DNA from 3 places in the Staphylococcus sp. acrmy genome. Region 2 is predicted to be linked to each of the others. Evidence: riboswitches for the same ligand, from Rfam matches in the RefSeq annotation. Region 2 holds a riboswitch; each other region holds the start of a gene.
What was found. A riboswitch is a leader RNA that binds a small molecule or an ion and turns the genes downstream of it on or off. The one in region 2 is predicted to bind thiamine pyrophosphate.

Region 1: another riboswitch for thiamine pyrophosphate. It lies ahead of FH144_RS02880 (ECF transporter S component); the one in region 2 lies ahead of FH144_RS01360 (ABC transporter substrate-binding protein).
Region 3: another riboswitch for thiamine pyrophosphate. It lies ahead of FH144_RS10120 (thiamine phosphate synthase); the one in region 2 lies ahead of FH144_RS01360 (ABC transporter substrate-binding protein).

What each region holds. Positions count from the first base shown of each region.
Region 1 covers NZ_JALCVE010000002.1:225,581-231,820, forward strand. The annotation lists gene ptsP (phosphoenolpyruvate--protein phosphotransferase) at 1-395, opposite strand, end outside; gene FH144_RS02855 (phosphocarrier protein HPr) at 398-664, opposite strand; gene FH144_RS02860 (DUF697 domain-containing protein) at 989-1,531, opposite strand; gene FH144_RS02865 (class I SAM-dependent rRNA methyltransferase) at 1,591-2,763, opposite strand; gene auxA (lipoteichoic acid stability factor AuxA) at 2,950-4,245, opposite strand; gene graF (glycopeptide resistance-associated protein GraF) at 4,396-4,530, shown strand; TPP riboswitch at 4,703-4,802, shown strand; gene FH144_RS02880 (ECF transporter S component) at 4,887-5,462, shown strand; gene FH144_RS02885 (ABC transporter ATP-binding protein) at 5,475-6,240, shown strand, end outside.
Region 2 covers NZ_JALCVE010000001.1:275,781-282,020, reverse strand. The annotation lists gene rarD (EamA family transporter RarD) at 1-471, shown strand, start outside; gene FH144_RS01365 (hypothetical protein) at 746-2,995, shown strand; gene FH144_RS01360 (ABC transporter substrate-binding protein) at 3,914-4,822, opposite strand; TPP riboswitch at 4,880-4,982, opposite strand; gene FH144_RS01355 (CPBP family intramembrane glutamic endopeptidase) at 5,778-6,240, opposite strand, start outside.
Region 3 covers NZ_JALCVE010000010.1:48,429-54,668, forward strand. The annotation lists gene FH144_RS10115 (pyruvate MFS transporter) at 1-590, opposite strand, end outside; TPP riboswitch at 930-1,039, shown strand; gene FH144_RS10120 (thiamine phosphate synthase) at 1,106-1,696, shown strand; gene thiO (glycine oxidase ThiO) at 1,689-2,804, shown strand; gene thiS (sulfur carrier protein ThiS) at 2,788-2,988, shown strand; gene FH144_RS10135 (thiazole synthase) at 2,990-3,757, shown strand; gene FH144_RS10140 (ThiF family adenylyltransferase) at 3,757-4,755, shown strand; partial or broken gene uptA (undecaprenyl phosphate transporter UptA) at 4,896-5,515, shown strand; gene FH144_RS10150 (fructose-1,6-bisphosphatase) at 5,720-6,240, shown strand, end outside.

The sequences.
Region 1 (6,240 bases), on a different contig from region 2:
CTAATGTCTGCTGCACGCTCTCTCATGTATTCATTATCCATTGATTCAAAGATAGTAATGAATTGAGTAGTAACTTCATTTAAAGCTTCTGGAGCACTTACTTGTTCATTTTTAATCTTCTCTTCGATAGGTTGAATTAACTCAGGATCATCAAGAACTAATAAATGTGCATCAAAGATAGCAGCTTTATCAGGACCTAATTGTTTTTCCGCATTATTTCTAATTTTAGTTAATTCGATTTTAGAAGCTTCTAACGCATTTCTAAATTTTTGAATTTCAGCATCAGTATCTGTCACTTTTTCATTAGCGAACGATAAATCTGGTTCTACTAATAAATAAGCTTTAGCAATTGCTACACCATCTGATGCAGCAATACCATTAATTAGTTTAGACATAATTATTCAGTTAAACCTTCTTTAGATAAGACATCACTGATTGCTTGAATTGCATCTGCTTCATCGCTTCCGTCAGCATAGATAGTGATTTCAGCATCTTTACCTACACCTAAACTCATAACACCCATGATTGATTTTAAATTAACTTTTTTACCGTTATATTCTAATTGAATATCTGAATCAAATTTTGATGCAGTTTGAACTAACATAGTTGCTGGACGTGCATGAATACCTGTTTCGTCGATAATTACATAAGATTTTTGTTCCATAATCGATTTCTCCTTCGAAAAGTTAGAATATTCAAATTTGTCATAATCTAACATAATTTTATACCATAACACTACCAAATTATAATAACTAATTCAATTCTAATACTATTGAAATACTATCCTAATCATTAATTATATTAATGGAAAAGTGTTCTAAATTACTATATTATGTTTCTATTCTTCAATATCTATACTTACTTTAGTTTCTATTGAAATCGTTTAAGCAATTTAAGGTTAAATTATATCTAGAATGACAAACTTTAAAACCATCTTAATATAGCTTTAACATTAAGCTCACTTCAATTATACTACAACATTTTGCTTTTAAATAATATCATTAAGAACTTTTTCGCATTTTTCGATATGATCTCGTCCTAATTTATTCATGAAATAGTAGCTAATTGAAGCTGACACGGCTTGTCCTACTACTGGGAACCATCTAGTTTGTTTTGCAGCTGTACGTTTTGCCATATCTCTAATAATCATTTTTAGCATCGCACTTGTCACTTTTCTACCTATAAATGAACTACCTTGAATTGCTGCAGCGGCTAAAATTCGCTCTTTAGCATCATCGCCTAACGTGTTCACTTGCTTATGATCAAGTCCATAAATTTTGTTAATATCTTCAATAATATCTCTAGTCAATTTGATATCTACGCCAAAATCTAGTCCAGGAATAGGTACTACAGTCATACTTGAAGATAATAGTGATTTTTTCTTAACAATCGATTCAGCTTTAGCTCTACGTTCTGCTATTTCTTCTTTAGTAGTTGGTAAAATGCTTTTTTCTTTAATTTCTTCAATATTTAAAACTCTGTTACCTACTTTATTAGTAACGCCGCTTGTTAGTCTATTCATTATACTCATGCTTAGACACACACCTTCCTTTAATCATTTATTAAACAGTTATACCCAATTTTATTGTTTTAATGCTTAATATTTAAGAAAACGGCTTTCAAATACTTAGATGGTTTGTAGTGAGGATGCGTTTTAAAATCTTTCGGCAAGCCCATTACTTCTTTAATTTCATATTCCACGCCAGCATTTTCTAATGTACTTTTTATAACATTTTTAAATGATTTCAATGGGAATACACTAGAATTGGTACATAATAATAATGAACCATTAGGGGCTAAAACTTCTAGAGCGCCGTTAATTAAATCATCATAATTTTTTTGTACAGAGAATGTTTTTTTCTTGTTACGCGCAAAACTAGGTGGATCAATCACAATTGTGTCATATTCCTTACCGTGTCGTGCTGCATAATTATAGAAATCAAATGTATCCATTACATAGATGTATTGACTTTTAGGATCGATAGCATTTAAACCGAAATTCTCTTCTGTTAACGCGCGTGAACGATTGGCTAAGTCGACACTTGTAGTATGCTCAGCATGTTTGGCAGCAACTACTGAGAAAGCACCTGTATAACTGAATAAATTCAGTATTTTTCTTCCTTCTGAAAATTGGTCACGTAATTTTTTACGTACCTCTTTTTGATCTAAAAATATGCCAGTCATTAACCCATCATCTAAATCTACATTATAAAACGTGAAATTCTCTTCAATCACAATTGGAAATTCAGGTGTGTCACCTAGCACATGACCACCAGTGTACTCTGAATCTTTAAAGCGCATCTTCTCATAAATAGAGCTAAACTCAAATACTTGTTGAATTGCTTCAATAACATTGTAGCGGAATTTATACACGCCTCTTGAGTACCATTGAATCAGTAAATGACCGTTATAATTATCAATCGTTAAGCCACCAACGCCGTCACCTTCCGCATTAAATAATCTATAGGCATTAGTGCCTTCGATGTGACGATAATATTCTCGTTCTTCTAAGGCTTGTTTAAATAATTTTACGAAAAATGGCGTATTAATGTCTTCATTTTGATCATAACTTAATACCCAACCTAAACCTTTATGTTGACGACCTACATAAGCTGTCGCAACATATCGGTTATCCTCAGTGACTAATTGAAATAAATCGCCTTCTTTTAAATGATCGTGTTGGTAAATATCATCTTCGTTTACCAATGGATATTGATTTAAATATTTTGTTTCTTTTCCTTTATTTAACGTTGCTATTTTCATTATCGAATTCTCCTATTTAAATCATATTTATACTTACTTTTACTTTTTGAAAATGTTTCTTATTTAGGCACGTTACCATTTTAACAAATTTGAAATTTTCATTACACACATTAACGTCAAATCAGCAAAACTAAAGGCCAAGACATTTTATATAAATGTCCCAGCCTCTTAGCGAAACGTATTCAATTATGGCCGTTCTCTTAATTGTAATGTAAATGCGACGATGACTGCAATTAACATTAAAATTAAAGTTGGCGTAATAAACACAGATAAAAGCAAACCATGGATCATAATATTAATAAATTCTGTTAACAATTTAAAGAATAGAATGCTTATCATAAAGAGTTGTAAATAATAAAACTTACCTCTTAAGAAATGTGTCAATGTGGTAGCAACATAGATAATAATGATGAACATTAACAATAATAATGTTATCCATTCAATTACATATTGAGTTTGTGATAACTCCCATTCACCAGACACAAATAAAGCATTTCTGTTATTAAATTCTATAAAAGTAAATAAGAATAAAATGAAACCACAGAAGATTTCTACATAAGCAGGTTTAATCCATTTAGGACGTCTCATCCAACTTGGAATATCGTCCTCTTCGATGTTAAAGATATTTTTAAATTTGTTTTTAAACTTATCACGTTTAGATCTGATTTTATCTAAATCTACACTTCTTCTCGTCTTATGTGCATATTCGGATGTTTTATCTTGTAGTTGTTTAAAATGAACTTTAGATTGATTCGAAACATTTCCTTTACTTGCTCTTGATAATTCAGGTTCTTCTTCACCAAGTTCTTCCTTAGTTAATGGTAATGCGCGTCTTAGGAATAAGAAATTCCAGATAGAAGCTTGCGCTAATAACCACATAACTAAAAAGAATGTATTTACGCTTAAAATATCAATTGGTGCAATTTCATTTGCATCAATTTTACCGTATAACGAAATTTGGGTAATTAAATAACTTATTCCGTATGAAATAATTATCCATAGATAATGACTTTTTCTATTTTCCTGATTAAGTTCATCTTTATAAACGATATATCCAGTATGAATAATAAATGGAAAAACAAAAATCACTGCCCAAAAGCCATATACTTGAGTCATTAAGGTAATTGTAATAAGGAAGTATAAAACACCAATAATTAAAAAGAATATTGAGATGTCGTAATCATATTTAGTAGTACGGTATAATGTATAACCAATAAACATTACAATAATACCAAATAAAATAATTATGACTGCACTTATAATAGGAAAGTTGCCTATGAATCTACTCATCACTCTAATAATTTCACTGAAGAATGCATTAAGGAAGTCCCATAAATTATGAATTTTTAATTCAGCTTTATTTTTATCCTTTAATTCATTGATTAAAGGTAAATTAACTAAAATAATGAGACCCGTGAAGAGTGAAACGAGACCGATAAGATAACTATAAATTATCTCGGTGTGTTTCTTAAGAAAAGACATACTGTTCACCTCAAAATTCATTATATATGAAGTTGTTACTCTTGTCTTTATTAAAGAATAAAATACAACTTGAGACCTATAAAAGTTTATCTTTATTTCTAATGGGTAGACTATAACTGTAATAATTATTCGTATAAGGAGTGTTGCATTATGACAAACGAAGATGCTAAAAAATTATCAGCTGAAAAAGCTAAAGAAGTAGAAGAAAAATTAAAAGACCAAAACGAAGAAAAAACTAATGACACTGAACAAACTAAAAAAGATGTTCAAGACACTTTAGACTAATTTAGACATATAAGTATGGTGGCTACCAATCCCCTAACGTGGATTGGTAGTTTTTTTTATGTTCTAAAATAAATAAATATAAAATCTATAAATTCCTATCAGTTTTAACCAAAATCCCTGAATGACCTTGACATTAATTAGGAAAAGTCATACATTTAAACTAAATTAAATAACAACGCACTAGGGGTGTGTATGCTGAGATGAGGTGTAGCCTCAAACCCTTCGAACCTGAACTAGCTAAGACTAGCGTAGGAAAGTGTTGCTAACATAAATAATTTCAACTTTTATATAAAGTATTTTATTTGAGACGCACAACTTTCTACGGAGGGTTGTGCGTTTTTTTAGGAGGAAACTTTATGTCAAAAGGTTTAAAGCTTTCAGAAATATTAGTAACTGTACTGATTGCTGTAGTATTTGCAATTATTTATAACTTATGGTGGTTTGCATACAACGTAGCACAAGTTGCAGGTCTTCATATTGAGCAACTCACATACGGCGTTTGGTTTATGGCTGCTATCGTCGCATATTTAATTATTCCTAAACCAGGTATCGCCTTAATTGCAGAATTTGCTGCTGGTGCTGGTGAAACTATTGTTATGGGTAAATTTGATATTCCAACGATTATTTATGCCATTTTACAAGGTTTAGCATGTGAAATCATTTTCGCTATTTTTAAATATAAATCAAGATCTTTAATGGTAGCGGCATTAGCTGGTTTAACTACAGCGCTTATTTCATTCCCAGTAGATTATTTCTACGGTTATTTAAATGAAGTAGCAGGTTGGAACTTACTATTATTCATTGTTTTCCGTGCGATTAGCGGTATCGTAGTTGCCGGATTACTATCTTATTATATTGTCAAAGCGTTGGATCAAACTGGCGTAACCAAACTATTCCGTCCAGCTTCTCAAAAAGACTACGACAACCTATAAGGGGAAATCATTGTGTTAAAAGCAAAAAATTTACGTCTTAAATATCCAAATGGCGAAAGAAAAATTTTCGATAATTTAAATATTGAAATTAAAGATAAAGAAAAAGTGCTTTTACTAGGTCCTTCTGGATCTGGTAAAAGCACATTGCTTAATGTGCTAAGTGGTATTGTTCCTAATTTAATAGAACTACCTATGAAATATGATGAATTAGAAATTAATCAACAATCAGGGGTTATCTTTCAAGATCCAGATACTCAATTTTGTATGCCGAAAGTTTATGAAGAATTAGCTTTCGTTTTAGAAAATAAGAAAGTCCCACGTAGTGAAATGGACGAACAAATTCAACAAGCCCTTGCTTCTGTGAATTTAAATGTAACTGACACTACATATGTTAACCACTTGAGTGGCGGGATGAAACAGAAATTAGCTATTGTGGAAACTATTTTACAAGAAGCTGATACGCTCTTCCTAGACGAACCTACGGCAATGTTAGATGTAGACGCTACGGCGGATTTGTGGAAACGATTAATTCATTTATGGACGGATCAAACAGTGCTTATCGTTGAACATAAAGTTGAACATATATGGCAACACGTTGATCGCGTTATCTTAATGAACTATGAGGGAGAAATCATTGCCGATAATACACCTGATTACATCTTACAAAATTGCGAAGAGTTACTAACTGAATTCGGTGTTTGGCATCCTCATGCGTGGAATCATGCACCAGAACGTTATGCTCTTTCTCCTGATTACAATAAAACAATTTTCTCATATA
Region 2 (6,240 bases):
GTCTACATGACCATTCGTGTCGGCGAGTTTCCGTTTATTTCACTAATGCTAGCATTTTCATTTGGTATTTATGGTTTGCTTAAAAAATTAGTGCGAGTTGAAGCGATGAGTAGTATCGCAATAGAATGTATCGTTACTGCACCGACGGGTCTTATTTACATGGCTTACTTATGGCAAACGAGTCAAAGTTCAGTAGGTATAAATATGGATAGTTTCTGGCTTCTATTTTCAGGGATGATTACGGCAGTGCCACTGATCTTATTCTCAGCAGGTGCTAAACGTATCCCACTATCATTAACTGGCTTTATTCAATACGTCAGCCCAACGCTAATATTTATCCTAGGCATCTTCGCCTTTAAAGAACCATTCGATATTCATCAATTGATTACGTTTATATTCATTTGGGTTGGTATCGCGTTATATAGTATTTCTCAATACGTGAAAATGAAACGTAACGCTAGACCTCAATAATGTGAATTTAATACATCGTAAAGGAATTTCTATATAACGTAGGAATTCCTTTTTTAATTCAATTCTATGTAAAAAAATTCAATTTTTACCACAAGCTTTCAACTTAATATTACTTATTAGATTTATTATCAAAGATTAATTATAGATACAATTTTGAAACTACAAATACATAAATTAAATAAAAAATGTGCACAATTTGTTGTAGAAATAAAAATTTAATTAAAATATAATTATATAGTGTTTTTTAAAATAGAAGCTTTATAGGAGACGGTATATGGAATTTTTGGGATTTTTAATAATTATAGGGTTAAGTGCATTTTTTTATAAGAAAATTAAATTGTCTTTGGCACAATCAATAGGTTTAGCAATTGGAAGTATTATATTATTAAATATTTTATTTTATACTATTCTATTTCTCGGTTTTAAAGTATCAATAATTTTGGTTTTCATCGTTGTAGCTATACTTTTGTTTTTACAGAGAAAAAATATCTCTGATTGGAAAAAAGGGGATATAGTAGTAGATAATACTATTGAATTTAGTAGTGAGATTGAAAGTATGGCTATAGAGAGCGATATGATTGGTGAAAATATTCCTATAAACAGAGCAGAATATTTTAACATGGGGACTGAACAAAATATATCTGAAGATGTTTATCCTATTATATATAATGCGAAACCAGCAAAAAATGAAATGAAGTTTATGGAGTATGGATATTTAATAACTACAAACGAAATTGTATTAAATAGACAAATAAAAAATAAAAATAAAGAAGATAAGAAAGAAAAATACACAAATGAAAAAGTTAGCATTCCATTTCAAAATTTATATAAGCAATATAGATTTGGAAAAACATCTTATCTATTATATTACGAACGTCCTAATATGATAGTTAGAAATTTACCAGAGTCGTTAGCAAATAAAATAAATTTTGTTATTGAATCAGGGTGGTCTAAAATTGTAAATGAAGCGTTAAAAAATAAAGCATTTACAGAAACTGAAGTTGAAGAAAATAAACAAACTAAAGAATTAGAGAAAATATTTGAGAATATTAAAGATAACTTAGATATTAATAATATTTCAAATTCAATGAGTAATGCTCAGTTTGCAAATGTTAGTTTGCAAATGAATGAAGACTTGAATAGGTCTCAAATTAACGCTAGATTTAGTGAGAGAACTGATAAAACAACTGGTGAACGAGTAAAAGCCAAAGGTTATGGTGTGGCTGGAGAACATGCGGGAACGGCGTTTGATAAATTAAAAATGAAAAATGCTGAAGGTTTCGGTCATAAGAATAAAAAAAATGGTCCAGATAGAGCTGTAAACGGTAAATTCATTCAAACAAAATATTGTAAAAATGCTAAAGCTAGTGTGAATTCAGCGTTCCACACTGTAGATAAACATCAAACTGCTAAATACATATACAAGAAAAAAATGATGATTTTAGAGGTTCCAAAAGATCAATATTCGGAAGCAATAAAAGAAATGAAGAGAAAAATAGAAGGTGGGGCTGTCCCCCATGAAAATAATCCTAACAATGCACATAAATATATAAAAAAAGGTGCTTTAACTTACAATCAAGCACAAATTGCTCAAACAAGTATATTTGATAGTAAAAAACATTCAGTTTATATAGACTCACAAGGAAATAAAAAAACTGTAACGTTAGCACAAAAGATTAAATACTCTGCAGGTATTGATTTTATACACGGGGCAAGTACGGCAATTCCTGGATCGATAGTCTCAGGTGTATGGATGTATTGGACATGTAGAACCTCTGGCTTAGACTCTAAGGAATCTTTTAAAAAAGCTAGTATTTCATTCATAAAGCCTATTGCTTATAGCGGTTTTACTTTTATGATTGCTTCTCAATTTGCTGGTAGTCAGGCAGGAAAAAAATTAGGACAAGCGTTAATTAATACAAAAGTGGTTAATAAGTTTGCTAAAAATTCTTCTAAAAACGCTACAAAAATGGTGACCGGAGGAACTTTGATAGCTATAAATGTTGCTGTGACGTTTGGGCCAGATGTTTATAATATATTAAAAGGAAGAATTTCTTATAAACAGCTTGTAAAAAATACAGTAGCCACAAGCGCTGGATCTTTAGGTGGATTAGCTGGGGGAGCAGCTTTGGGAACCTCATTTTTACCAGGGATTGGTACAGTTATTGGGGCAACTATTGGAGGAGCTATTTCAACAATGGCAGTAAAAAAAATTATGGATAACTTTGTTGAAGATGATGCTGTTCAAATGATTAGAATTGCAAAAGAAGAGTTTATTGAGGTTGTAATAATGAGTAGTGTGAGTAAAGAAGAATTTGAGTATATAATTAATAAAACATTTTTAAATAAAGACTTCAATAAAATTTTAAAATTAATGTATGCTGCAAACTCACATAGAGACTTTATTAAAGAACTATATAATAATTTATTAATTGAGGTATATGAGCAAAGAAAAGGGCCTGATGATGCTGAAATTATTGCGTTTGTAGAAAGTGTTTATGATAAAAATCAAGGAATAGTTTAGTAATAAAAATAATTTCTTAATTAAAAAAAGTAATAGAATAACTATTAAGGCTCTCTTATGTAATATACTTACAAATTTTGTATTACAAAAGAGGGTCTTTTAAATTTAATATAAAGTATAGATTTATGAAAGTTAGGAATAGTTAATAGATGTGAACTACGTATTTATAATCAGTTAGACTTATTTAGAAATATTCGTGTTTAGTAGCTTTTAAATTTAAGTTAACTTATTTTGCATATTTATCTAAAAAATAAATCATATGACAATAAAATAAAGGATGATATAAAATCTTATTATTACTCTTTTTTGGTAATTATAATACTTAAAATGGTGATTGTAAGAGACGATTATAGTAAATTGTTATCAATCCTAATTAGGAGATAAAGTCAATAAAAAACGCTCGAAATACTAAAATAAAATTTTTAGATTATTTTAAGCCTGGAATAGCGCGACTTTGAAAGTTTTTACGAACTTTTGTCACTAAATAGTGGCTTTTAATTATTGTAAGATTTAAGTACAATTAAAGTAATTCATAGCCAGAGTAATCATTTCTTACTTATGTAGGAGGTGATTATTACTGTTTATTTGCATATTTAATATAAACTTTGAAGTTTTTATTACTTTAAATGTATTTTTATCTTTAGCAATGACTATATTTTTTGGAAAACTCAATAAAAAATAACCCTTTATTATTGGCAGTAATAAAAGGGTTAAATAAACTAGTAAGAAAAATAGAGATTTCATACTCTATATTCTAGCTATGGTGTATGATTCCAACTTGTAATTTACAAGTTGGTTTTTTTATTTATAATGCTAATTTAATACTAGGTTAAGTTTCAATGTCTGTCAAACTCAAAAAGTAATATTTAACTTATAAAATTATTTTATTCAATATAATATTAACATAATCATCACATATCAATCGTGTCTACTAAATAACAAACGGTTTGTAAAATAATCTTTTGGGTTGATAGTTTGTTGAATTTTTCCGGTTTCTTTTAGCCACAATTGTAGGTCGTTGTAGAAATCGTCGCTTATTGATAAATCATTTGTGAAGCATTTTGTTGTGGCTTCGATGGTATCTTTATTTAATTGGTTATTTATATCTGTTTGTGTGTATTGGGCATAGATGTTAATTGCGTCTTCAAGGTTTGTATTGATGTACTGAATTGCTTTTTGAATGACTTTGATAAATCGTTTGATTTTAGTACTTTCTGTATCTAATTTATTAGGCGTAGTAATAAAAATTAATTGGCAAAAGTCTGGTACGTTGTAATCTTTTAAAGCGAAATAATCTACGTTAAGGCCTTTACTTCTTGCTTCTAATATTTCAAAATTTTCAAAGATAAGTGTAGCAGCATCGGCTTTATCATTTAGTAAAGCGTCGGTGTGATAAAAGCTATTGTTAACTGGCGTAATATCACCGTCTTTATACTCTACGCCATCAGCTTCAATCATCGTTTTGGCGATAGCAATGCCACCTAAACCAGGTGCACCAGGATATTGGAGACGTTTGCCAACTAAATCTTTAGGTGTTGTAATGCCTTTATCTTTGTTGTACATTACGCCACCATTCGTATGTAAGTATCTAGCGAATCCTACTACATTTTGGTTGCTTGCTTTATCTTCTACTAAATGGATAGGTTCAGTAATGGCGATATCCATTGAACCATTTTCAATTTCTTCTAATGCATCAAAATGTTTTTCAGGTTCTATCATTTCAATCTCTAAGTCGTGTTCTTTAAACCAACCTTTTTCAATACCTAAAATTAATGGTAAATGATCAGGATTTAAAAACCATTCTAAACCGACTACTAATTTTTCCATAAAAAAATTCCTCCAATAAACAGTTTTCCGTAAAAAAGTGAATGTTGAAAGAAATGCATAAATATATTTTCACTTTCCTACGTTGGTACTAACCAACAGGTTCAAGGGTTGAAAGGTTTACTTTCTCTCAGCAATTAATATTGCCCCCCTAGTGACTTGTTTTACCTATTTATAACATAGCATAGATGAAACTGATATAGAAATTAAAGTTAAAAAGTATTAAAACAATAGCAATAACATTATTGGAAATAGAATGGCTAGATTAAAGAGATTTATAAAGAAACTGACTAAGAGCGTATTATTTTTGGCTGGAAAATAAATGATAAGTGAGCAGACTAATAGAATAAAACTAGCAATGAGAAAGTACACGCAAATGTCGAGACCAACTTGAGATAGGTTATGTAAGTTATAAAGTACGAGCGTTATTGCTATTAAATAGTTGAGCAAATTTAGTCCATATATTAGTAGCTTCATGATTCATCACCACTCCAATAATTAGTTATCGAACTCTCTTTTATCTTATCATGTATGTTTGTTGTAAATTTATTTGAAAAGTTAATAATTGAGACAAGCGATTGTACTATTTTCCCAAATAAAAAATACACTTATAGCATTGGGAGGACTATAAGTGTATTGGCCATAAAGCCTTTTTTGGGAATATACAAATGTTTGGGTTTTAATAAAATGTATGACAGGGTTACATTTTATTGTATGGAATGTTGGTGATTGATAAATGTACTCTAAATTTAAGGAAGTCTAAGTCTAGTACAAACTAATTTGAAAAAGAAAAGAGTATATATTCTCCGGCACATTATAAATAATGCCAAGTTATCCCAAATAGATACTTAATTTATGTATCTAGCTTGTTTTACCCGTTTGTTTTGTTTTAAAACTGTTTTTAACAATAAAATGTATAAATTTAATATCTTTTTGAAAATTATGTAGAAATGAACCTTTATTTCAAAATAATATAAATTAGTCCAAGAATCATGGTAATGCTAGCTGAAGCGTTATTAAGCATATGTACAAGAATACTATCTTTCAAGCTACCACGACGTTGATAGGCCATATACATGCCCATGCCCATTAACATATACATCAAGAAGCCGATAATATTTACTGAAGCATGATTAATAGAGAAGATGGCCGATGATAGAATGAATGGCAACACGAATGCGCCTCTTTTAAAGATAGTTTCTTTGAAAATGCCTCGGAAAGTGTGTTCTTCTAAATATGGTCCGACAAAAGTAATCGCTATAAAGAAAACGATTAAGGCGATAATAATTGATGGGGTTAGATGATCAATGCGTTCTAAATTCTTCATTAATGCTTTATCATTGGCAGACTGTGATTGACCGTATACAACTCCCATTAGTAGAGATAAACCAATTGCCATTACACGCAATAAGAAAAACCAA
Region 3 (6,240 bases), on a different contig from region 2:
ATACGATGTTGTTCTGGTAAATCTTTTGCGATGATGCCCCATAAGATGGCGATTAAAATACCTACACCACCAAAGATATAAAAGACTGCTTGCCAGTTAAAGGCGTTAACAATCGCAATTGTAATAATAGGTGCTAATACTGGTCCAAAATATGAACCTGCTAATAACATACTCGATGCTCTACCTTTTTCATCTTTTGAGAACCAAGTAGAGTTAAATACGGCATTAGATGGATACATTGGCGCTTCCCCTATACCGAATAAGAAACGAACTAAATATAATAACCCGTGATGTTTAATCATACCCGTAAAGATAGTGAAGGCACTCCACCATAATAAGGCAATTGTAATCATCTTACGTGGACCAAATTTCTCTGCTAACATACCTGAAGGCACTTGCATTAATGCATAACCTAGTGAGAAGAATGAAGCGAGCAACCCAAATTGTTGCTTGTTCATATGTAAATCAGCCATCATTTGTGGCGCGATATATGAGATGTTCGATCTATCCATATATGCGATAACTCCGATAATAAAAAATGCTAATGCGAAAAACCAGCGAACACTACTTCTTTTTTGTCTTTGAACCATTTCCTCTTTTTCCTACTTCCCTTAAATTTGTTGATTCTTAAAATGTTGTCTAATATATTCTTCGAGACTCCCAATTCTCTAAAAATATCATCCCATAACGCCCATTCTCATAGTCTTTTGAGCTTATTTTTATTTATAATATCAGGTTTTGTAATCGTTTACAATAGGTTTTCTTAAAGTTTTTTATTAAATTGCGTTTGTTTAAATATGAAACCAATCCTTTCCTTGAAAAAGCCTTGCACCGCTTGTTATAAACTAAGATTTGAATTCTATTCCAAAAAATTGTAGAATGAACTTGAAATAAAACGTGAACGGTTATTTTTTAACACATAAAATTTAATTTTCCACTGGAAGTGCCTTTGTTTAGGGCTGAGAGTAAAGAACGGACTTTATAATTCCTGGAACCTGATCCAGTTTGTACTGGCGTAGGAAAGTGGCGCATAGGATATCATAAAGCTAAGTTAAACGCTATTTCCCTACGAGGGAGATAGCGTTTTTTTATATCTTAAGGAGTGATGCTCATTTTCATTGCTATAACATCTTATAAAGCGTTAACGACTAAAGATTTACACCATTTTCTCGAAATTGCTAAAGGTATAGACGGCCTATTATTCAGGACACCAATGTCTCATGAAGACTTATTTCATTTTATAACGGACTTGCTCAAACAAGGATTTCCTAAAGATAAAATGATTATTCATAGTGACATTGCATTGCTAGAAAAATTAAATCTCTCATGCTTACACATGCGTGAAATGGACACTCAAGCGTTTGATTACAAAGCACGACATCCAGAAATTGAAATCAGCATGTCGACACACTCACTACAGTCTGTGACACAAGCTTATGAGCATCATCTTGATTATGTGTTTTATGGTCATATCTTTGAAACACCATCTAAACCTAATCAGACGCCACGGTCCATAGAAGAGATTCACCAAGTTTTACAACTCCCAATTTCTGTCTATGCGATTGGCGGTATAACTAAAGAAACAATTCACGACTTACCTCATGGCTTTGCCGGTGTTTGTGCAATTTCTTTCTTTATGAACGCATCTTTGACACAAATTGAACAGTTACGAAAGGAGTGGTTGAAAGATGCGTGACGTTCTCATTATTGGTTCGGGCGTGATTGGTATGTCTATCGCTAGAAACTTAAGCCAATCACAAATGGACATTGCTATTGTAGATCGTGATATTCCAGGTAAACATGCCTCATACAAAGCAGGTGGCATGTTAGGCGCACAGAATGAATTTACTGAAGATAATGATTTATTTAGACTCGCGCTTGAATCGCGTAGCCTTTTCCCAAAACTGTGTGAGACATTACAAGATGAAACGGGCATTGATATCCAATATCAAGCTTCTGGTTTGATTAAAATTGCGAATCGCCCAGAAGACGTCGACAGTTTGTGTAAGCAGTACCATTTCTTAAAATCATTAGATGACAGCGTGGTAGAACTTTCAGATACCGATTTGATTCACTTAACGAATGGTAATGTCACATCAAGTGAGATGGCTATTTATATTCCTCACGATGGTCAAATTAATGCGAATCATTATACGAAAGCTCTATTCAAGTCATTACAACAGCGTGATATTAAACGATATTTCAATACGGAAGTAACACGCATTGAACATTTAAATGGGTACTATCAGGTAGAAACAACTGATGGCTCACTTTACGCGAAGAAAGTGATTGTAGCCGGTGGCGCTTGGTCATCTCAATTGCTAAAAGACTATCATCTCCCTCGTGAAGTGGTAGGCGTTAAAGGTGAAGTCTTACTCATTGAAAATGACGACTTAGATTTAAAAGAAACGGTGTTTATGACAAATGGTTGTTATATCGTTCCTAAACAACCTAACCGCTTCTTAATCGGTGCGACAAGTGAATTTGATAATTATTCTGTAGGAAACACGAGTGAAGGTATATCTTGGCTTCATCAATATGCGAATGAACGTATCCCTGAACTCGCGCAAGGCAAAGTGATTAAACAATGGTCAGGTGTGCGTCCCTATACTGAAGGCGAAGTACCGATTATGGACCGCATTGACGATGGACTTTATGTCATCACCGGCCATTATCGTAACGGCATCCTACTCTCACCTATTATCGGACGCGACATCGCAAACTGGTTATTTACCGGCGTGAAGCCACGTAACTATGAATCTTTCAATGTTTCAAGGAGGTCAAATCATGAAGTGTATCATTAATGGCGATGAGTTCAATTTCGATTCAGAACAGTCTATCAATGACGTTTTACGTTCTCTCGAATTGGACCCACAACGTGTCATTATCGAATATAATAAAACATTAATTAAACAAGAAGAGTACGATAATCATACTGTTAGAGAAGACGATCAACTAGAATTATTAGAATTTGTTGGAGGCGGATAATATGTTTAAAATTGGACCATTAGAATTACAATCTCGTTTATTATTAGGTACTGGTAAATTTGAAAATGAAGATATACAAACGCAAGCAATTAAAGCATCAGAAACCAATGTACTTACTTTCGCAGTAAGACGTATGAATCTATATGATAAAAACTTACCTAACCCACTTGCAAATATTAATTTAAAAGATTTTATTACTTTTCCAAATACTGCAGGCGCAAAAACTGCTGAAGAAGCGATTCGTATCGCAGAAATCGCAAAACATGCCGGCGTATGTGACATGATTAAAGTCGAGGTCATTGGCGATGACGAAACATTGCTACCTGACCCATTCGAAACTTACGAAGCTTGTAAAGTCTTATTAGACAAAGGCTATATCGTTTGTCCATACATTTCTAACGACGTCGTATTAGCGAAACGTTTAGAAGAACTTGGCGTACATGCAGTTATGCCACTTGCTTCTCCAATCGGTACAGGACGTGGTATTAATAACCAACTTAATTTAAGCTACATTATTAAAAATTCAAATGTCCCTGTTATCGTAGACGCAGGTATCGGTTCAGCGAAAGACGCTTGTCACGCAATGGAATTAGGTGCAGATGGTATCTTGCTTAACACAGCAGTTTCAGGTGCTAAAGACCCTGTGAAGATGGCCGAAGCAATGAAATTAGGCATTCACGCTGGTCGTTTATCTTATGAAGCCGGCCGTATTCCTGTGAAATACACAGCCCAAGCTTCAAGCCCTACTGAAGGATTAGGATTCTTATAATGCAACGTTATCAACGTCAAATGCGTTTTCATCCTTTTGGGGAAAATGGGCAAAACGCCCTAACGCACGCCAATATTTTAATATTAGGCGCCGGCGCATTAGGTAGTCATGTGGTTGAACAACTCGCACGCATGGGCGCGCATCATTTAACCATCGTTGACATGGATATAGTCGAAGAATCCAATTTACATCGTCAAGCACTCTATACTGAAGACGATGCAGTGAATATGACGCCTAAAGTCTATGCGGTTAAAGACAAAATTGCTCATATCAATTCTAACGTCGACGTTCAAACGTATTATCAAGAAATTGACTCGACTAATATTGAAGATTTACTCAAAGACGTTAACCCAGATATTGTGATTGATGGTATGGATCATTTTAAAATACGTTATCTAATCAATGAAGCATGTCATAAACACAATATTCCATGGGTTTATGGTGCAGCCGTTGGTAGTAAAGGCACAGTGTATGGTATTGATTTTAGTGGCCCTTGCTTGAAATGTTTATTAAAACGTATGCCATCAAGTGGTGAAAGTTGTGCTATCAACGGTGTCTTACCACCTGTCATCTCTCAAGTAGCGAGTTATGAAGTATCCGAAGCTATTCGTTATTTATCTGGTCACGGCTTTTCAAAAAAACTTATTACTATCAACGCATTTGATATCGACTATAAAGCAATGAACGTAGATATCTTGAAAGATGACGCTTGTGAAGTATGTGCCGAACATCGTTATACTTTACTCGAAACAAAGCAACAACAACAGATTGAGAGTTTATGTGGAAAGACCTATCTCTTTAGATATGACGCGTCAGTGTTCGGACATGCAGACTATTTCCCGGGCGATATTGTGAAATCAACGTCATTCGCTAAATTGATCAAAGACCATGATTATGAAATTACTTTATTTAAAGATGGACGTATGAATGTCTACGGCGTGGAAGATGATGACGAAGCGAACAAATTATACCACTATTATTTAAAAGCAATAAAATAATGTGAGTTGGTTATATCTGAAGAAAGTCAGGCAATTTTTAGGCTTATACAAGCAATTCATAGTAAATTTTATTATAATGAATTTACTATGAATTTTTTATTTTCAATAAAGCTTAATCTTAAAGGAGTTCTTGCTAATAAATGGAACAATTAATCACCGACTTTATAAGTAGATGGGGTTATACAGCGATTTTCATTCTTATTATACTGGAGAATGTATTGCCTGTAGTACCATCTGAAATTATCTTAACGTTTGCTGGGTTAATGTCAGTTAAATCAGGCTTATCGATTCCAGTCCTATTTCTTATTTCAACTCTATCGCCTCGTTAATTGGATTATTAATCTTGTACTATATCTGTCGTCTTATTAATGAGGAAAGTATTTACAGCTTTGTAGATAAGCATGGTAAATGGTTTAAATTGAAAGGGAAAGACGTTAAACGTGCCAATGATTGGTTCAAGCGGTACGGTTCTTGGGCTGTGCTATTATGCCGCTTCATTCCAGTCTTACGTGTTTTAATCACTATCCCGGCTGGTATTAATAAAATGAACGTCGTGCAATTTATGACACTTTCATTGATTGGTACGACGATTTGGAACTTTGCCTTAATTCTATTAGGTCGTCTGTTAAGTGATAGCTTTGACGCCCTAATGGCTGGTTTACACACGTATTCATATTTCATGTATATTATTATCATTCTAGCCGTATTGTACCTAGTGTATAGAATCTTCTTTAAAAATAGAAAACGCGGTGTGAAGTAATCGAAGAGGTTGGGATCAACTTACGTAGAGTTGTTTTATCCCAGCCTTTTCACTGTTTTAATAGCCTATTTGTAATTTAATTATGACATTTTAAGCATCACCATTGAAAAAGTGATGCTTTTTAACGATAATTTATGTAAGCGGTTTACTAATTACTGTTACTTTTCGAAAATAAATGGAAATTCCACACAGGAGTGAAATCGAATGACGCAAACAACTGAAAGTGAATTAAGAAAAAAATATTTAGACCTACTATCCCAACAATTTGATAGTCCAGAAAAATTAGCTACAGAAATCGTGAGCTTAGAATCTATTCTTGAATTGCCTAAAGGTACGGAACACTTTGTAAGTGACTTACATGGTGAATATGAATCATTCCAACACGTATTACGTAATGGTTCAGGTAATGTGCGCGCAAAGATTAACGACCTCTTCGCGAAGTCATTATCACAAAAAGAAATCGATGAACTAGCTGCCCTAGTTTACTATCCAGAAGAGAAATTAAAACTCGTCAAAAATAACTTTGATACAAAAGGTAAGTTAAACGTTTGGTATATTACTACCATTGAACGTCTTATCGATCTTATTACATATTGTTCTTCCAAATATACACGTTCAAAATTAAGAAAAGCGTTACCTAAAGAATTTGTCTATATTGTTGAAGAACTACTTTATAAAAGTAACGAATTTAATAATAAAAAATCGTACTACGAAACTCTTGTAAA